Regions from separate parts of the Microbulbifer sp. Q7 genome, predicted to be linked through region 3. Evidence: predicted binding sites of a transcription regulator. Region 3 holds the regulator's gene; each other region holds the start of a gene.
The links. Region 3 encodes sigma-54, which starts transcription at its own class of promoters, with help from an activator protein. Its sites were predicted from a motif close to TGGCACANNNNTTGCNNT; they were not measured.
Positions count from the first base shown of each region.

Region 1 (5,808 bases), on a different contig from region 3:
GCGTCCTCCGGGACAGGCCTGCGCCAATACGCCGCCACCGCCGGCGACGTTGTTGGTACATCCACCATGTCGGTGGCCGGCAATGCGGTATTCATGAAATACGTTTTGCAGGTGCCCTACAAGGGCCGCACCATTAATGTGAATGTGGACGACCAGATGTTTCTTGTGGCGCCAAATGTGCTGATCGCCGAGTCGAAGCTGAGCAAATGGGGATTCAATGTGGGCGAGATTCAGCTCACCATCGTGAAGTAACTCACCGGCGCGGCCAGCCCATAGGCTGCCGCGCCCCGCCCGCAGCGCCTCACGTCACTCCGAGCAACTGGCGCAGCTTTTCTGCCAGACATACGTCAGGCCTTTTTCACAAACTCCGACTTCAATTTCATCGGCCCGATACCGTCAATTTTACAGTCGATATCGTGGTCGCCTTCGACCAGCCGGATATTCTTCACCTTGGTGCCCACTTTCACCACCAGGGAAGAACCTTTCACCTTCAGGTCCTTGATCACCGTTACCGTATCGCCATCGGCGAGCGGATTGCCATTGGCATCGTTAATCTTCAACCCTTCCTCTTCCGCGGTTTCTCCCGCAGCCCATTCATTGCCACACTCCGGGCAGACGAAAAGATCGCGATCTTCATAGGTATAGGTGGATTGGCACTTGGGGCAATTGGGGAGATCACTCATGGTCGCTGTCACTGATAATGATTGTTACGGTTGGCTGTTGCCGATCATCGTTTTACCGGGAATACAGGCAGTAAAGCAGAGTTGAAGTTGACGCTGGCTGATCAGGGTCAAAAATTGCGCGTACTATAACGAAAATGGGCACCTGCAGGTGCCCATTTTGGTCGTCGACATCAGTCAGCACTCAATCATCGGCGCCGTTCATCCCCAGCTCTTTCAGCTTGCGGGTCAGGGTGTTGCGCCCCCAGCCAAGCAATTCTGCCGCATCACGCTTGCGACCCGCTGTGTGCTTGAGTGCAATCTCGATCAGGGCGCGCTCAAACGCCGGCACTGCTTCGCTGAGAATTTCCCGCTGGCCGGTGGCCAGCGCCTGATCGGCCCACAGGCGCAGGGCCTTCTGCCAGTCCTGCGGGGCCTCGCTCGCGGCACCCTGCTGGTGCAGCTCCGGCGGCAGGTCGTCGACCAGCACTTCACGGCCGGAAGCCATTACCGTAATCCAGCGGCAGGTATTTTCCAGCTGGCGCACGTTGCCCGGCCAGTCGAGTCCAGACAGGTATTCCTCGGTCTCCTTCAGCAGAATCTTGGGCTCGACGCCGAGATCCTTGGCGGCACTGTTAAAGAAGTGCCGCACCAGGCGGGGAATATCTTCGCGGCGATCCGCAAGCCGTGGAATGTGGATGCGGATGACGTTCAGGCGATGGAAAAGGTCCTCGCGAAATTTGTGCTCTTCCACCAGGCGTTCAAGATCCTGGTGGGTAGCGGCAATAATGCGCACATCCACCTTGACCGGAGTGTGGCCACCGACGCGGTAAAACTCGCCGTCCGCCAGTACCCGCAACAAGCGGGTCTGGGTTTCTGCGGGCATATCCCCAATCTCATCCAGGAACAGGGTGCCGCCGTTGGCCTGCTCAAAGCGCCCGGCGCGCTGCGCGCTGGCACCGGTAAAGGCACCCTTCTCATGGCCAAACAGTTCGGACTCCATCAGGTCCTTGGGAATCGCCGCCATGTTGAGCGCGATAAAGGGTTGGTTCTTGCGCGGACTGTGATTATGTAGGGCCGCCGCCACCAATTCCTTACCGGTACCGGATTCACCGTTGATCAGTACGGTGATGTTGGAATGGGAGAGACGCCCAATCGCGCGAAACACTTCCTGCATCGCCGGCGCTTCACCGATGATCTCCTTATTGGCAGTACCGTTTTCGACGATCACCGGTTCTTCGGGCTGCTGCTCGTTGGCGTGGGCCAGGGCACGGCGGGTGACGGCCACGGCCTCATCCACATCAAAAGGTTTCGGCAGGTACTCGAAGGCACCGCCCTGATAGGCAGCGACAGCACTATCCAGGTCCGAGTGTGCCGTCATGATAATGATGGGCAGGGATGGACGCTCTGCCTGAAAGCGTTGCAGCAATTTAAAACCGTCGGAGCCCGGCATGCGGATATCACTGATCACCACATCCGGTGACTCGCTATAAAAGTCATCCAGGGCGCGGTCCCCGTTTTCGTAGCAGGTGGTATCGATCCCCGCCCGGGAAAGGGCGCGCTCCAGCACCCAGCGGATGGAGCGGTCGTCATCAATGATCCATACGCGATTATTCATAATCTCTTTCCGGTTCTGTTATTACGTTCTAATAATTTTTCTCTGCCGCTCAACCGTCATTGGCCAGCGGCAGGTATATCTGAAATTCTGTCTGTCCGGGCCGGCTCTCGCATTTGATCAGCCCGCGGTGCTGATTGATGATGTGCTGTGATATCGACAGCCCCAAACCCGAGCCTTCAGCGCGGCCGGAAATCATCGGGTAAAAAATGCGCTCGCGAATGTCTTCCGGAATACCCGGGCCGTTGTCCACAACATCGATACGGCATACCAGCGGGCAGTGCCTGCGGCCGATGGTAAACTGGCGCTGCACCCGGGTGCGGATGGTCAGGTCTCCGTCTGCGAGGCCCACGTTTTCAGCAATGGCCTGCATGGCATTGCGGGCAATATTCAGCACCGCCTGTATCAACTGCTCGCTGTCGGCAGGGATATCCGGGATCGACGGGTCGTAATCGCGCTTGATCTCCAGCGCCCCATCGCACTCCGCCTCGATTAACTGTGCCACTCGTTCGGTAATCGTGTGCACATTCACCGACTGCAATCGCACCGGCTGACGCGGACCCAGCATGCGGTCCACCAGGTTGCGCAGACGATCGGCCTCTTCGATGATGATCTGGGTGTATTCCGCCAGATCTTCGCCACCGGACTGCTCCAGTTCTTTCAATTCCCTTTGCAGCAACTGTGCCGCCCCGCGTATGCCGCCCAGTGGATTTTTCACTTCGTGCGCCATACCCCGCACCAGGTTGCGGGTGGTCTCCTGGGCGGAGATCAGCGCGTCCTCGCGGGCAATACGCAGCAGGCGATCCATGGACTGGACCTCCAGCAATAACAGGCCGAGCTCGGTGAGCGGCGTCACCGAGTAATCCACCGTGCACTCTTCCAAGTTGTGCAGCAGCCATAACGCACGCCGCACGGTGTACTTCTCCCCGCTTTCCAGCGCCGAGCGCAACGCCTGCTGCGCAGAGCGAGACTCGCGGACCACGTCTTCCAGAGGCAAGCCAATGGAGCGCGCACTGGACGCCGCCACCAGGTCTTCGGCCGCCGAATTCAGGTAGCGCAGGGACAGATGCTCATCCAGCACGAGAACGGCCGAGGTCAGGTTGTCGAAAAGCAGGCGTAACTGGCGATCATTGAGCATTCGGGGGGATCCGACTTCATTCATTTCTTCGGGTCGCCTAATGGCAGTGCAAAAAGCAAACCAAAATGGCGCAAAAAACCGGACTCTTTCGGGGCTTAGAATTCGAGGAACGGCATTTCAGTACAGAGGATGCACCAAATTTGTGCATAGATCAAAATATGCGCTGCCTGAGGCCCAGAATAGGGCTCGCGGGAGAGGAAGAGAGGGGCCACGCCTTATGGTGGCCCGCGCAGAAAGATTACCGCTTCGGCTTGGGCGTGAAACCCGGTGCCTGCTGAGCCTTGGGCATCGCCGGTGCCTGACCCGCGGGGAAGTCCGGAACCTGACCACCCGGACGCTTCACGTACACCTCGATTGCCTGAGAGCGGGCCAGTGGCTGCCCCCGGGAACCCAGCAGCACCGCCTGTATCGTATGTGCCCCCCGCTCCAGCGCAGAAATATCCAGGCTGGTACCGGAGGAGCTGCCCGACCAGCGCTGGCCGTCAACCACCACAAAAAACTCGTAGCCATCCCGTGGTACCGGGTCCAGCGCTACCTGCAACACGATAAACCGCTGGCCCGGAGGGATGGTGGCCCCATTGACCGGGCTCACAATCGAGAAATTCACCGGCCCGGTGTCGTCGCCAGCGCGGTTTTCGTCTCGGTCGCGGGGAGACAGTCTGCGTGTCGGCAGGGGCTGCCGGGGTGCAATGGGCTGCACGTTGATGGGACCAATCTCCACCTTTTCGGCCTTGCCGTCCGGCGGTGGGCTGTCACTGAAGGTGATACGGCCGTCCGGGCCGACGATCTTGTACACACTGCCAGGGGCGCTGTCCTTCTGATTCTCGCTGGCGCCCGAGTCCTGCTGCGCCAGGACCGGCACGGCGAGCGTAAGCGCCAGCGCTGCTATCCACCTGTTCATGGGCTTTCCTGCCTCTCGCATTCTGTTGGAGGTTGCTTGTTAAAGGCTAGTGTACTCCGGTCTGCGCTACCGGCATAAAAAAAGCCCACACCGCAAGGTGTGGGCTTTCTCGTCATCTTTGCACCGTTCTCACCAGACCTTGCAGATGCATGGGCCGGCGGCGGCGCTCCGATGATACTCCGTTTTAACCCCAAATAGGATTTTAAAAGGAGGCGCCTGCGGCGTCTTTATACTGATCTTTATACTGAATAGTACAGTTCGAACTCAACCGGGTGAGTGGTCATGTTCACACGCTGTACTTCTTCGCGCTTCAGCTCGATGAACGCATCGATAGCGTCGTCGGTGAATACGCCACCTTCGGTCAGGAAGGCGCGGTCCTGATCCAGTGCGTCCAGGGCCTGCTCCAGGCTGGAAGCCACGGTCGGGTACTCGGCCAGCTCTTCCGCCGGCAGGTCGTACAGGTCCTTGTCGGCTGCGTCGCCCGGGTGGATCTTGTTCTTCACGCCGTCGAGGCCAGCCATCAGCAGGGCTGCGAAGGCCAGGTACGGGTTGGCGGTCGGATCCGGGAAGCGAGTCTCGATGCGCTTGCCTTTCGGGCTCGGCACGAACGGAATGCGGATAGACGCAGAGCGGTTGCGCGCAGAGTAGGCCAGGATAACCGGCGCTTCGAAGCCCGGAACCAGACGCTTGTAGGAGTTGGTGGAAGAGTTACAGATCGCGTTCAGGGCGCGCGCGTGCTTGATGATACCGCCGATGTAGAACAGGGCAGTTTCAGACAGGCCAGCATAGGCGTCACCGGCGAACTGGTTCACGCCATCCTTGCTGAAGGACTGGTGCACGTGCATACCGGAACCGTTGTCACCCACCAGCGGCTTGGGCATGAAGGTAGCGGTTTTGCCGTAAGCGTGGGCTACGTTGTGTACCGCGTACTTCAGGATCTGTACTTCGTCCGCTTTCTTGGTCAGGGTGTTGGCGCCAACGCCGATTTCACACTGGCCCGCAGTACCCACTTCGTGGTGGTGCACTTCGATTTCCAGGCCCATGGCTTCCATGGCGGAACACATGGCAGCACGGATGTCGTGCAGGGAGTCGACCGGCGGAACCGGGAAGTAACCGCCTTTCACGCCCGGGCGGTGGCCCATGTTGCCGTCAGTGAAAGAGGCACCGGAAGACCAGGCTGCTTCTTCAGAGTTGATCTTGTAGAAGGCGCCGCCCATTTCGGCACCCCAGGTGATGTCGTCGAATACGAAGAACTCGGGCTCCGGACCGAACAGCGCGGTGTCGCCGTAACCGGTGGACTTCAGGTATTCCTCAGCGCGCAGTGCGATGGAACGCGGGTCGCGCTCGTAGCCCTGACCGGTGATCGGGTCAACGATGTTACAGCGAATGATTACAGTCGCTTCATCGGTGAAGGGGTCCAGGAAAGAGGTTTCATCGTCCGGCATCAGGATCATGTCGGATTCGTTGATACCCTTCCAACCTGCGATGGAGGAAC
Region 1 covers NZ_LROY01000001.1:688,652-694,459, reverse strand. Annotated here, with positions in the region: gene AU182_RS02760 (DUF3833 domain-containing protein) at 1-252, shown strand, start outside; gene AU182_RS02755 (zinc ribbon domain-containing protein YjdM) at 348-683, opposite strand; gene glnG (nitrogen regulation protein NR(I)) at 865-2,277, opposite strand; gene glnL (nitrogen regulation protein NR(II)) at 2,327-3,412, opposite strand; gene AU182_RS02740 (DUF4124 domain-containing protein) at 3,651-4,313, opposite strand; gene glnA (glutamate--ammonia ligase) at 4,553-5,808, opposite strand, start outside.
Region 1: the regulator sigma-54 is predicted to act here: its motif matches at 3,606-3,623, upstream of glnL (nitrogen regulation protein NR(II)).

Region 2 (5,808 bases), 1.5 Mb from region 3:
GCGGGCGCTCGAGGTCGACACTCAGGATTTCGCCAATGGTTGCGGCGGGGCCGTTGGTCATCATCACAATGCGATCGGAGAGCAGTACCGCCTCGTCCACGTCGTGGGTGATCATGATTACGGTGTTGTTCAGTTCCGCCTGGATTTCCATTAGTGAATCCTGCATGTGTGCGCGGGTGAGCGCATCCAGCGCGCCGAAGGGTTCATCCATCAGCAGGACCTTGGGTTGCATGGCGAGTGCGCGTGCGATCCCGACGCGCTGTTTCATACCACCGCTAATTTCCCCGGGGCGCTTGTGCATGGCGTGGCTCATATGCACCAGTTCCAGGTTGTGCTCGATCCACTGGCGTCTCTCCGCTTTGGATTTGCTGCGACCGAATACCTGCTTAACTGCCAGCTCGACATTTTCGTACGCGGTGAGCCAGGGCAGCAGGGAATGATTCTGGAAGACCACGGCGCGTTCCGGGCCTGGTTCAGTCACTTCCTTGCCGCTCAAAATCACGCCGCCGCGGGTCGCCTGGTAGAGTCCGGCAACCACGTTCAGTACGGTGGACTTGCCGCAGCCGGAGTGGCCAATCAGGGAGACAAATTCGCCCTGGGCGATTTTCAGGTCGACATCCCGCAGGGCTGTAAAAGGGCCCTTGGGGGTCGGGAATTCCATGTCGATGTGACTGATGTCGAGAAGTACGCTCATCGGTTCATTCTCCGTCAAATTATTCGTTTCGTATCTTTTCGGCGTGGCTTACTGACTGGCCGAGTTGTCCCAGGAAACCAGTTTCTGCAGGGCCAACATGCCGCGATCCAGAAGGAAGCCAATAAACCCGATCACCAGAACGGCCGTCATGATGCGCGCGAGAGAGTCGGAACTGCCATTCTGGAATTCGTCCCAGACAAATTTTCCGAGTCCCGGGTTCTGTGCGAGCATTTCTGCGGCGATCAGTACCATCCAGGCCACACCCAGGGACAGGCGCATACCGGTAAAAATCATTGGCACGGATGCGGGCAATACAATTTTCTGAACATGGCGCAGTGCGGGCAGGCGCAGTACCTTACTGACATTTACCAGGTCATTGTCGATGCCGGCTACGCCCACCGCGGTGTTGATCACCATGGGCCAGATACAGCACAAGGTGACGGTGATCAGTGAGTTCAGGAATGACTTGGCCACAACAGGGTCCGGCGAGGTATACAGCGCGGACACGACCATGGTCACCAGCGGCAGCCACGCCAGCGGCGATACCGGCTTGAAGATCTGGATAATCGGGTTGATGGCACTGTTCAGGGTTTTACTCAGGCCGATGGCAATACCCAGCGGGATGGCGATGGCAACGGCCAGCAGGAATCCGCTCATCACCGTCACCAGACTGGTTATGATCTGGTCAAGAAAGGTTTCCTTGCCGGTATAGGCGCGAATCTTCGGCGTATAATTCGGATCCTTGGCGACGCGTTCTGCGTTGCGTTTTTCCTGGCGTTCGTAAAACGCCTGCTCTTTTTCTCGTGATCGCTGGTGCTCATCATAGAGTGCCTCAAATTGCTCCATCACCGCCGCGGGGCCGGGGAACTTACCCAGAGAGGTATCGATTTTCTGAGCGGTGAAAGACCACAGAAGCAGGAAAACTAAAATACCAATCAGGGGCAGAGCCACCAGGCGAGTGACATTGCTCAGCCACAGTCTGCTTGGCTGTGGCAACCTGAAACCGTAAAACTTTCCGGTGTTCACAGTAGTAGTGTTCATCTTCTGTTACCTCGGCACGCGGATTAAGTGCATTCGTTGCATATTCAAGTAGGTGTTGAACAGTTTCTTTAGTGCCGAACCGGGTTAGCCTGCCAACCCGGTTCGCACTGGGACGGTTAGAGTTTCTGTCCGGATTTCAGGCCAATGGCGAACTTCTCGATATATTCATTGGGCTTCTGGCCGTTGTAGACAATGCCGTCGATAAAATGGGTCTGCGGGTTGCGGAAGCCATCTTCGCTGGTGAAGTCTGGGAATTGCTCGGCAGTGGCCAGTTTTTCTGCGATCAGGGAATTGGCGGCGGCCTGGTAAATATCCGGGCGGTAGACCTTGGCTGCCAGCTCCTTGTACCACTCGTCCGGCTTGTCTTCAGAGATCTGGCCCCAGCGACGCATCTGGGTGAGGTACCAGATGGCATCAGAGTAGTAGGGGTAGGTGGCGTTGTAGCGGAAGAAGACGTTGAAGTCGGGCACTTCGCGCTTGTCACCCTTCTCGTATTCAAAGGTTCCGGTCATGCTGTTGGCGATGACATCGTAGTCCGCACCCACGTAGTTGGACTGTGACAGGATCTTTACGGCTTCCGGGCGATTCGCGTTGTTGTTCTCATCCAGCCACATGGCGGCGCGAATCAGGGCGCGGGTAATCCGTACGGTGGTGTTGGGGTACTTTTCGGCGAATTCCTTGGTGATACCAAATACCTTCTCTGGGTTGTCTTTCCAGATCTCATAGTCGGTAACGACGGGTACGCCAATGCCTTTGAATACGGCTTGCTGGTTCCAGGGTTCACCCACACAGTATCCGTAGATAGTGCCTGCCTCCAGAGTGGCTGGCATTTGCGGCGGCGGGGTTACCGAGAGGAGTGCATCGGCGTCGATCTGGCCAGAGGTGTCGCCTTTGTGCGGCGCGTAGTAACCGGGGTGGATACCGCCGGCAGCCAGCCAGTAACGCAGCTCATAATTGTGGGTGGATACCGGGAATACCATGCCCATATTGAAGGGCTTGCCATCCGCCTTGTATTTCTCCACCACGGGTTTGAGCGCATCAGCCTTGATCGGGTGCACCGGGCGGCCGTCATCCATCTTGGGAATGTTCGGCTTCATTTCTTCCCAGATCGCATTGGAGACGGTGATACCGTTGCCGTTCAGGTCCATGGAAAAGGGGGTGATGATATCGGCCTTGGTGCCGAAGCCCATGGTGGCGGCTATCGGCTGACCCGCCAGCATGTGCGCGCCATCGAGACGGCCATCGATAACGCCGTCCAGCAGAACTTTCCAGTTCGCCTGTGCTTCGATGGTGACGTAGAGACCCTCATCTTCAAAAAAGCCTTTTTCATAGGCGATGGCGATGGGCGCCATATCGGTGAGTTTGATAAAGCCGAAGGTCAGCTCTTCTTTTTCCGGGTAGCCGAGTTCCTCTGCACTGGAGGACACGGCGACCGAGGAAAATCCTACGGCCAGTACCAGCGAAGCGGCGAGTTTCTTGAAGGGCTTTTTCCATTGCATGGTGATTGTGCTCCTGGTCATTCTTAGGTTTTCAGTTGTGTTCGCTCGAAAATCTGGCAAAAAAAAACGCTCACCGATGGCCTGCCCGGAAGGGCAGGGTCGGTGAGCGTCTCTGCTCGTAGGCATTGTATTTGGATGCCAGATTGCTTGTTACTCGGGCGGCGGATGGCCCGCTTGATCAACAGAAATCCAGTGCCCTGTTGAGCCGCAGTGATTTCATCGGGGTGGTGTATAAGTGGTCGGCCCCACTCCCTGTCGATCTCCTCTGGCATTTATCTAGCAGGGTTTGTGCCAAGTTTTGGACGTTGGGGGATTTATTGTTTTGTGGCTTGTATGGTTTAACCGACTTGAGGCGGGCCGTGTCGCTGCCTCAGGGCGTAAGCCTTTGTATTGTTTTGAGATTTTTTGCGAGGCCGTGCGCGGTCGGTGGCCATCTGATCGCGTGTGTCTCGCCTGGTCGCAGCGATTGCGGGTGCTTGTGTGATCGTCAGTCACTGAATTTTTCTGGGCTTTATCCGGGCCTAATCCGGGGCTAAATAGGTGCACAGACCGGGCATGGCGGAATGAATTTGGTGCATGGTGAGCGCTTAGGGGCTGTGTGATAGCGCAAGGCAAGGCGCTGGAGAGGCTCGGACTGGTAGCAATGGACGCTGGCAAGAGTGGGGATTGGCAGGCAAAAAAATGCCGGGCCTTGTGGCCCGGCATGACGACAGGTTTTGTCCGCTTCGTATCAGAAGCTGTAGTTCAGGGAGGCGCCGATTAGCCAGGCTTCGAGGTTGGTGGTGCCACCATCGAAGTAGGTGCCAAGGCCAACACCCGGTACCAGCGGAAGGGCCTGGAATTCCTGAATAGGTTCATCATCGCCCCACAGGTACGCGAGGCCACCGTCGATACTCAGCTGGTTGTTCACCTTGTAAGTGCCGCCAAAGGTCACCCACTGGCGGTCGGCGTCAGGAATGGACAGTGTGCGCCAGGTAACCGGGAGTCCGTCGGGAAGGAAACCTACTGCCTGTGACTCCGCAAGTGCGTCATTGTTAAAACCATCGCGCGCTGCGCCATTGTCGTAGGCATAGCCTACGCGCCAGGTCACTTCATCGCAGGGGTAGTATTCGACACCCAGACTATAGCGCCAGCCGGTCTTGAAGTTCTCTTCCTTGATCTTCAGCGGGTTGTAGTCCGGCACCGGGTTGCCATTGACACGCTGATCCGGGAAGAAGGCTTCCAGACGCTCAAAATCATCCCAGTCGGTCCACATTGCACCGAAGGCAACGCCCCACTCATCGTGGAAGCGGTGGTAGATACCCAGCTCGAAAATGTCGGGCAGGTCCAGGGTGAGGTTAGCGCGCTCGTTATTAAACGGCAGGCCGGTGGTCGCAGAGCGCAGCAGGTCTGAGTCTACGTCTGCGTCAATTTCCGGGTCCAGCTCGGACTGGTAAGAAACGCCAATATGCGTGCGTCCGTCGACGCTGCGCCAGAGTGCGCCGATGCTCCAGCCCACATCCCAGTCGTCACCCTCGGCGTCGAGAAGTTTTGCATTGGACGCCGGCCCACCCAGGATTTGCTCCGCGAGCGGGTCGAGGACAAAGTTATTCGGTACTTTGCTCTTCAGCGTGGCGTCCGCGTACAGGAAATTGACGGAAACGCCCACACTGAACTGGTTGTTCCAGTCGAAAGCCACCGACGGTGCAATATTGACCGATAGCAGTTCGGTCTGGTCCGCAATATGGGTGACCGGCCAATCGGAATCGAAATCGGTTTCCAGGCCGTAGTCGGTGTTCATCGCCAGGCCGAAAGACCAGCAGTCGTCCAGCGGCATGGCAAAATAGGCATTGGGCACAAAGGCGCTACTGGCGTAGTCGTCGGCCCTGTCAAATACCGAGGCTTCCAGGTTCGGGCCGGCGGCGGTGAGAGAATAATAGTCCGTTGTGCCGGCGGCATCGATTTCCGGATTGACGTAGGTAACGCCGACCGAAAACGCCATTTCGTTAAACAGCGCAGAGCCTGCCGGGTTACGCGCGAGAATAGCCGCGTTGTCGCCGATGGCGTTTTCCGCAGCGAACGCACGACCCAGGCCCGATGTGCTGGATTCTTGAAGCGCGAAGCCCGCTGCCAGGGCGCCGCTTGAGAAAGTACCGCCGGTGACGGCGCAGATAGCCGTGGCCAGCGCGGCTTTACGCAAAGATTTGATAGTCATGAGGTCCCACTCAATTGCTGAAAATTATGCCAGCGGGAAAATGACCCTTTACTGGCGAAGAAGCTTTTCCAGAAAGTTTTTGCTTCAAGCAAACAAATTCCCAGTAGCTTGATTCTAGCAGTGCGATTTTTACGCACGTGGAGAATGCGGCGACTTTATAGTGGCCTGTAGCGGAAAAATCTACGGGTTGTCGTAAATTTTTTGGAAGATGAGAGAAATTTTTTCTAATTAATTTTCAGCGGGGACTTCTTTGCCATCGATGGATAATTTTGTCAGGGTAATTTGGTAGCTTTTGCCATTATCTTCTTGCTGCCAAAGTTTTACCAAAGCGTAATTCCATTTTGGCGCAAACCAGATATTGGTGACACGTTCTGCTCCAG
Region 2 covers NZ_LROY01000002.1:445,677-451,484, forward strand. Annotated here, with positions in the region: gene AU182_RS07585 (ABC transporter ATP-binding protein) at 1-694, opposite strand, end outside; gene AU182_RS07590 (ABC transporter permease) at 743-1,735, opposite strand; gene AU182_RS07595 (CmpA/NrtA family ABC transporter substrate-binding protein) at 1,852-3,234, opposite strand; gene AU182_RS07605 (OmpP1/FadL family transporter) at 3,965-5,428, opposite strand; gene AU182_RS07610 (DUF3108 domain-containing protein) at 5,657-5,808, opposite strand, start outside.
Region 2: the regulator sigma-54 is predicted to act here: its motif matches at 3,511-3,528, upstream of AU182_RS07595 (CmpA/NrtA family ABC transporter substrate-binding protein).

Region 3 (5,808 bases):
ACAAACAGGTTGTCGGTGGATTCGGGCAGCTGCTCGTGGCGGCGCAGGTAGCGCAGCACCACATCGAGGTGCAGGTTGGGGCGCACGGAGACAATTTCCGTGTCCATCAGGCCGCCGGCGGTTTCCTCGTCGTAAGCGAGGACGTCTTCCACCCGCTGGCGGTCGTGCTCGCTCATGGCAGAGAGTACTTCCGCCATCACCCGTTCGGGTAATTGCTGGAGGATGTCTGCCACATCGTCCGCATCTAGGCCCTCCATCACGGCCACCATTTCCTCGGTGTCCATGGTCGAGAGAATCTGGCTCTGTACCTCGTCCGGCAGCTCCTGCAGTACCTCGCCCTCGACCTCGCGGTCGATCAGTTTCCACAGTACCTGGCGGATGCGCGGCGGCGAGCTCTCGAGCAGCTGGGCGATGCTTTGCGGGGAGAGTGAGGACAGCATGCGCTGCACTTCCCGCCCGGTGCCACTGTCCAGCGCCGCATACAGCGCACCGAGCTGGTTCTGAGCGCGGAATGAGATGTCGGCGTTGGAGGGCTTGGGCACGTAAACACCTGCTTGTTGGGGGGTACTGCGAGGGCCGGCATTATAAGGGTAGAAAGGGGGGCGGCAGGCGCCTTTTTATTCGCCCTCACCAAAGCGGTCGTTAATCAGCAGGCAGATGGCCTCGTGCGCCGCATCTTCATCGCGGCCGCAGATTTCCAGTTCCAGCTCCACGCCTTTGCCCGCGGCAAGCAGCATGAGTGCCATCACGCTTTTGCCGTCCACGGCCTTGCCCTGGCAGTGCACTTTCACTTCAGAGGAAAAGCGCGCGCTGGTCTGGGCAAACTTGCTCGCGGCGCGCGCGTGTAGCCCCAGTTTATTGATAATGGTGATGCGGCTTTTTTGCATGGTGGGTATCTATCGTATGCTCCGGCCCGGGCTCATTTTTGCTGTTCGCGGTGTCGAACCTGGATATTCTCGAAAATCCCGGCAAAGGCTTTGGCCAGCTGCTCCACCATGTACACCGAGCGGTGGCGGCCGCCAGTGCAACCGATTGATACCGAGGTATAGCTGCGGTTGCTTTGCTGATAACTGGGTAGCCAGCGTTCCAGGAACTGGGTGATGTCTCGCTGCATATCCCTGGTCTCCTGGTGAGACTGCAGGAATTCGGCCACTTCCGGGTCCATGCCGGTTTTGTTGCGCAGTTCCGGTATCCAGTAGGGGTTGGGCAGGCAGCGCAGGTCAAACACCAGGTCTGCATCGACGGGCACACCGTGCTTGAAACCAAAGGACTGGAACAGGATGGCCATGCCGGGCGAGTCTTTGCCCACGACCCGGGATTTCATCTGGTCGCGCAGCTGGTGCAGGCTGAGGCTGCTGGTATCAATGACCAGGTCGGCCATGGACGCGAGCGGTGCCAGCAGCTCCTTCTCGCGATTGAGCGCTTCAAGCAGGTGGGTGTGGCTGTCGCTCAGGGGGTGTTTGCGGCGGGTCTCGCTGAATCGTTGCACCAGTACCGGCGAGCGCGCATCCAGGTAGATGACGTCGCAATCGATGCCGCTGTCGCGCAGGTCGTTGATGACCTTGGGAGCCTGACGCACATCGTGCCACAGGTTGCGGGCGTCGATGCCAAGCGCCAGCTGGGTGTTTTCTTGGGAGGGTTGCTCGGCGACTCGGCGGATGAGTTCGGGCAGCAGGCTGGCCGGGAGGTTGTCGATGCAATTGAAGCCAACATCTTCCAGCAGTTGCAGCGCGGAGCTCTTTCCGGAGCCCGAGCGGCCGCTGATTATGACCAGTCGCATAGAACACGCACTCCTTGCTGAATCCGGCGCAGTATGCGGCCAGAGTGGCTAACTTGAGCGGCACCGGCAACGGGCTGTCGCCGGCATTCGCGGCCTATTATGCCGCGGCAGCGCTGTTGATGGCCAGTGCGTATAGTTCGTCGCTGGTGGTGGCCGCGCGCAGCTTTTCACGTACGCGGCTGTCGCTGAACAGGGCAGCAATTTCGGCGAGGGTGTCCAGGTGCTCCTGGTCCGAGTCTTCGGGTACCAACAGGGCAAACAGCAAGTCCACCGGTTGGCGGTCGATGGCATCGAAGTCCACCGCCGGGGATGTGGTGCAGAGTACGCCGATCGGGCCCGCACAACCGGGCAGGCGACAGTGAGGAATGGCGACACCCTCGCCGATACCGGTAGAGCCGAGGCGCTCCCGGGCGACCAGCTGGTTGAAGATCGTGTCAGAGTCCAGATCGGGATGTTGCTCTGAAATCGCCTGGGCGATGTTGAGTAACAGCTTTTTTTTGCTGCTCCCCGCCAGATGGCAAAGGCTCAGGCGGGGAGAGAGTAATGCTTCCAATGTCATAACGTACTGATGATCTAGCGGTGCAGGCCAGCCGGTAACCTGGTTGTGTTACGACTAGCGGTGACTGCGCAACTTCTCTTTGTGTTTCAGCAGTTGCCGGTCGAGTTTGTCAGTCAGCGAATCGATCGCTGCGTACATGTCCTCAGATTCCGAATCGGCAAAAATATCCTTGTTGCCGTTCACGTGAACCCGTGCCTCGGCTTTCTGGATCAGTTTGTCGACGGAAAGGATGACCTGAGTATTGGTAATCAGGTCATTGTGGCGGGAGAGCTTGTCCAGTTTGGTCTGGCAGTAATCGCGAATGGCCGGAGTAACGTCTACATGGTGGCCACTGATATTGATCTGCATGGATTTCTCCTCATCGGGTGCAACACAAATCTGGCTGGACCCCCGCACAGGGCGGCAACCCTACTAGGAAGTGCGCCAGAATGGAAGGATACACTCAATGTATAGCCATTGGTTGTACAGAAAGTGTGCAGGCGACGAAGGAAATTCCCGCAATCAGTGACTGCTGCAGTTAAACCAGTCGCTTTCTCTCGCTGGACGAGGGAATACCCATGGATTCTCGGTACTTGGCGACCGTGCGCCGCGCGACTTTAATACCCTGGGAGTCCAGTTCCTGGGTGATTTTGTTGTCTGACAGCGGTTTGCGTGGCTGTTCGGCATCAATCAGCTTACGGATCAGGGCGCGGATGGCGGTGGATGAGGCATCCTCCCCGGAGTCGGTGCTCACATGGCTGGAGAAGAAGTATTTCAGCTCGAAGACGCCGCGGGGCGTGAGCATGTACTTCTGGGTGGTTACCCGGGAAATGGTCGACTCGTGCATGCCGATGGTCTCGGCAATGTTCGCCAGTACCATGGGTTTCATACCCTCCGGCCCCAGCTCAAAGAAGCCCTGCTGTTTTTCCACAATGCAGCTGGCTACCTTGAGCAGTGTCTCGTGGCGGCTTTGCAGGCTTTTCAGGAACCAGCGTGCTTCCTGGAGGTTGTCGCGCAGGTAATTGTTGTCACTGGAATTGTCGGCGCGTTTGATCAGTGAGGCATAGGTGTCATTGATACGCAGCTTGGGGGTGGTTTCCGGGTTGAGCTCGACCACCCAGCGATTGTGCTTGCGGCTGACGATCACATCGGGCACCACATACTGGGGTTCTTCACCGCCGAAGGCTTCCCCTGGATACGGGGTGAGGGTCTGGATCAGTCGCATGACCTCGCCTAGCTGTGACTCGTTGAGCCGCGTGCGGCGGGTCAGCTGGCGGAAGTCCCGCTTGCCCAGCAGGTCGAGGTGCTGGCTCACTACCAGCAGGGCCTCGGTGATCCACGGTGTCTCCTCCGGCAACTGGCGCAATTGCAATAGCAGGCTCTCGCGCAGGTCGCGGGCGCCACAGCCCGCGGGTTCCAGCTGCTGAATGGTTTTCAGTACGGTCAGCACCTCGTCGGCCTCCACCTCGAAGGTTGCGGCCACCTCGTCGAGGTCCGCGTCGAGGAAACCGTTGGGGGCAATGGCGTCGATCAGGGTTTCGCCGATCAGCTTGTCGATATCCGTCAGCGGGGTCAGGTTTAACTGCCAAAGCAGGTGGTCCTGCAGGCTTTCGGAGGCCGCGTTGCGCTGTTCCAGCGCGTACTCATCGCCATCGCCACCGCTGTAGCTACCGCCGGTGTAAATGTCGTCCCAGCGGGTATCGACTGGCAGGTCGTCCGGGATTTCGCTGTTCCAGTCACCCTCGGCCGTAGACTCGCTTTGCGTCTCTCGGGCAGCTTCCTGCGCACGGGTTTCCGGCTCTTTGGTTTCGGATTGCGCGGGGGTGTTCTGGTCCTGATGGGATTCGCCGGCGTGTTCGTCGAAGTCGGATTCCAGCAGGGGGTTGCTGTCTAGGGCGGACTGGATTTCCTGTTGCAGATCCAGCGTCGACAATTGCAGCAGGCGGATCGCCTGTTGCAATTGCGGTGTCATTGTCAGCTGTGTGCCGAGTTTTAACTGGAGTGACTGCTTCATATGGGGGTTTGCCGGCAGAAAATTCTGGCGTTGGCCCGCCGCAGCAGATTTGATGCTTGATACGGCGGCGTAAAGCTCATTTCCTGCAGACTACCTTGCGGCAAATCGGAACACAAGAGGCAGCTTAAGCAATAAGCATGCCGAAAATTTTTGTGGATCCGGTCACAAGGTTGCTGTGTGTGATAGCGGCCTACAGAATGGGGCGCGGGGCAGATGAACCCCTAGCAAACCGCTTAAATGGTGAATTCGTGTCCCAGATAGACATCTTTCACCTGTTTGTTTTCTGCCACGTCTCTTGGGTCACCGTGGGCGATGATATGCCCCTCGCTGACGATAAATGCGGTCTCGCAGATATCCAGGGTTTCGCGCACATTGTGGTCGGTAATCAGTACGCCGATACCGCGGTCCCGCAGATGGCGGATAATTTGCTTGATATCGTTGACCGAGATGGGGTCGACACCGGCAAAGGGTTCATCCAGCAGGACAAAGGCGGGGTTGGTCGCCAGGGCCCGCGCAATTTCAACGCGACGGCGCTCGCCGCCGGACAGCGCCATCCCCAGGCTGTCGCGGATGTGGGTGATGTGGAATTCCTCCAGCAGGGCCTCAAGTTGCGCCATACGCTGGCTACGGTTGAGGTCCTTGCGGGTTTCGAGAATGGCGAGAATGTTGTCCGCCACGGTCAGGCGGCGGAATACCGATGCTTCCTGAGGCAGGTAGCCAATGCCCTTGCGGGCGCGGCCGTGCATGGAAAGACCGGTGATATCTTCGTCGTCGATCATGACCTGGCCGGCATCCGCCTGGACCAGGCCGGCGATCATGTAGAAACACGTGGTCTTGCCGGCACCATTGGGGCCCAGCAGGCCCACCACCTGCCCGCTGGATACGCTCACGGACACATCCTGAACGACTTTGCGTTTTTTGTACTGCTTGGCGAGATGTAACGCTTTGAGCGTCGGCATGGCGAATTCCGGTATCTAGTGCAGTGGCAATGGCCACATCTGTCTGGTGAGTTCTGCAGGCGCTGGCCCCATGGGGCGGATGGCCTACTGGCCGTCTTCGACCGGTTTGGGGGCGGGCTGCGCTTCGGGCTTCCAGATCATTTCCACGCGCTTCTTCTCCGATTGGCCCTGGGCCTGCATCTGCTCGCTATTGAGGTCGTAATCGATGCGCTCGGCGGAGAGGGTGTTGCCGTCCCGGTCGACGAAGGCTTCACCGGTCAGCTGCAGGGCATCGGTGCTCACCAGAAATTCAATTCGCCGGGCGCGCGCCTTGACCGGGCTGGTGCTTTCTTCCACTTGCTGCTGGAAATGGGCAGGGGTGCCGACGGCGACCACCTTGCGGATTTCGCCGCTGGCATTGCCGTGTACCTCGACCCGGTCTGCGCGGATCTGTAGGGAGCCCTGAGTAATGACCACATTGCCGCTATAGACCGAGAGGTTTTTGCTGCGGTTGGCCTCCAGGTTGTCGGCGGATACT
Region 3 covers NZ_LROY01000002.1:1,993,825-1,999,632, reverse strand. Annotated here, with positions in the region: gene mgtE (magnesium transporter) at 1-518, opposite strand, end outside; gene AU182_RS14075 (HPr family phosphocarrier protein) at 618-887, opposite strand; gene rapZ (RNase adapter RapZ) at 920-1,780, opposite strand; gene ptsN (PTS IIA-like nitrogen regulatory protein PtsN) at 1,878-2,339, opposite strand; gene hpf (ribosome hibernation-promoting factor, HPF/YfiA family) at 2,394-2,687, opposite strand; gene AU182_RS14055 (RNA polymerase factor sigma-54) at 2,857-4,332, opposite strand; gene lptB (LPS export ABC transporter ATP-binding protein) at 4,566-5,291, opposite strand; gene lptA (lipopolysaccharide transport periplasmic protein LptA) at 5,376-5,808, opposite strand, start outside.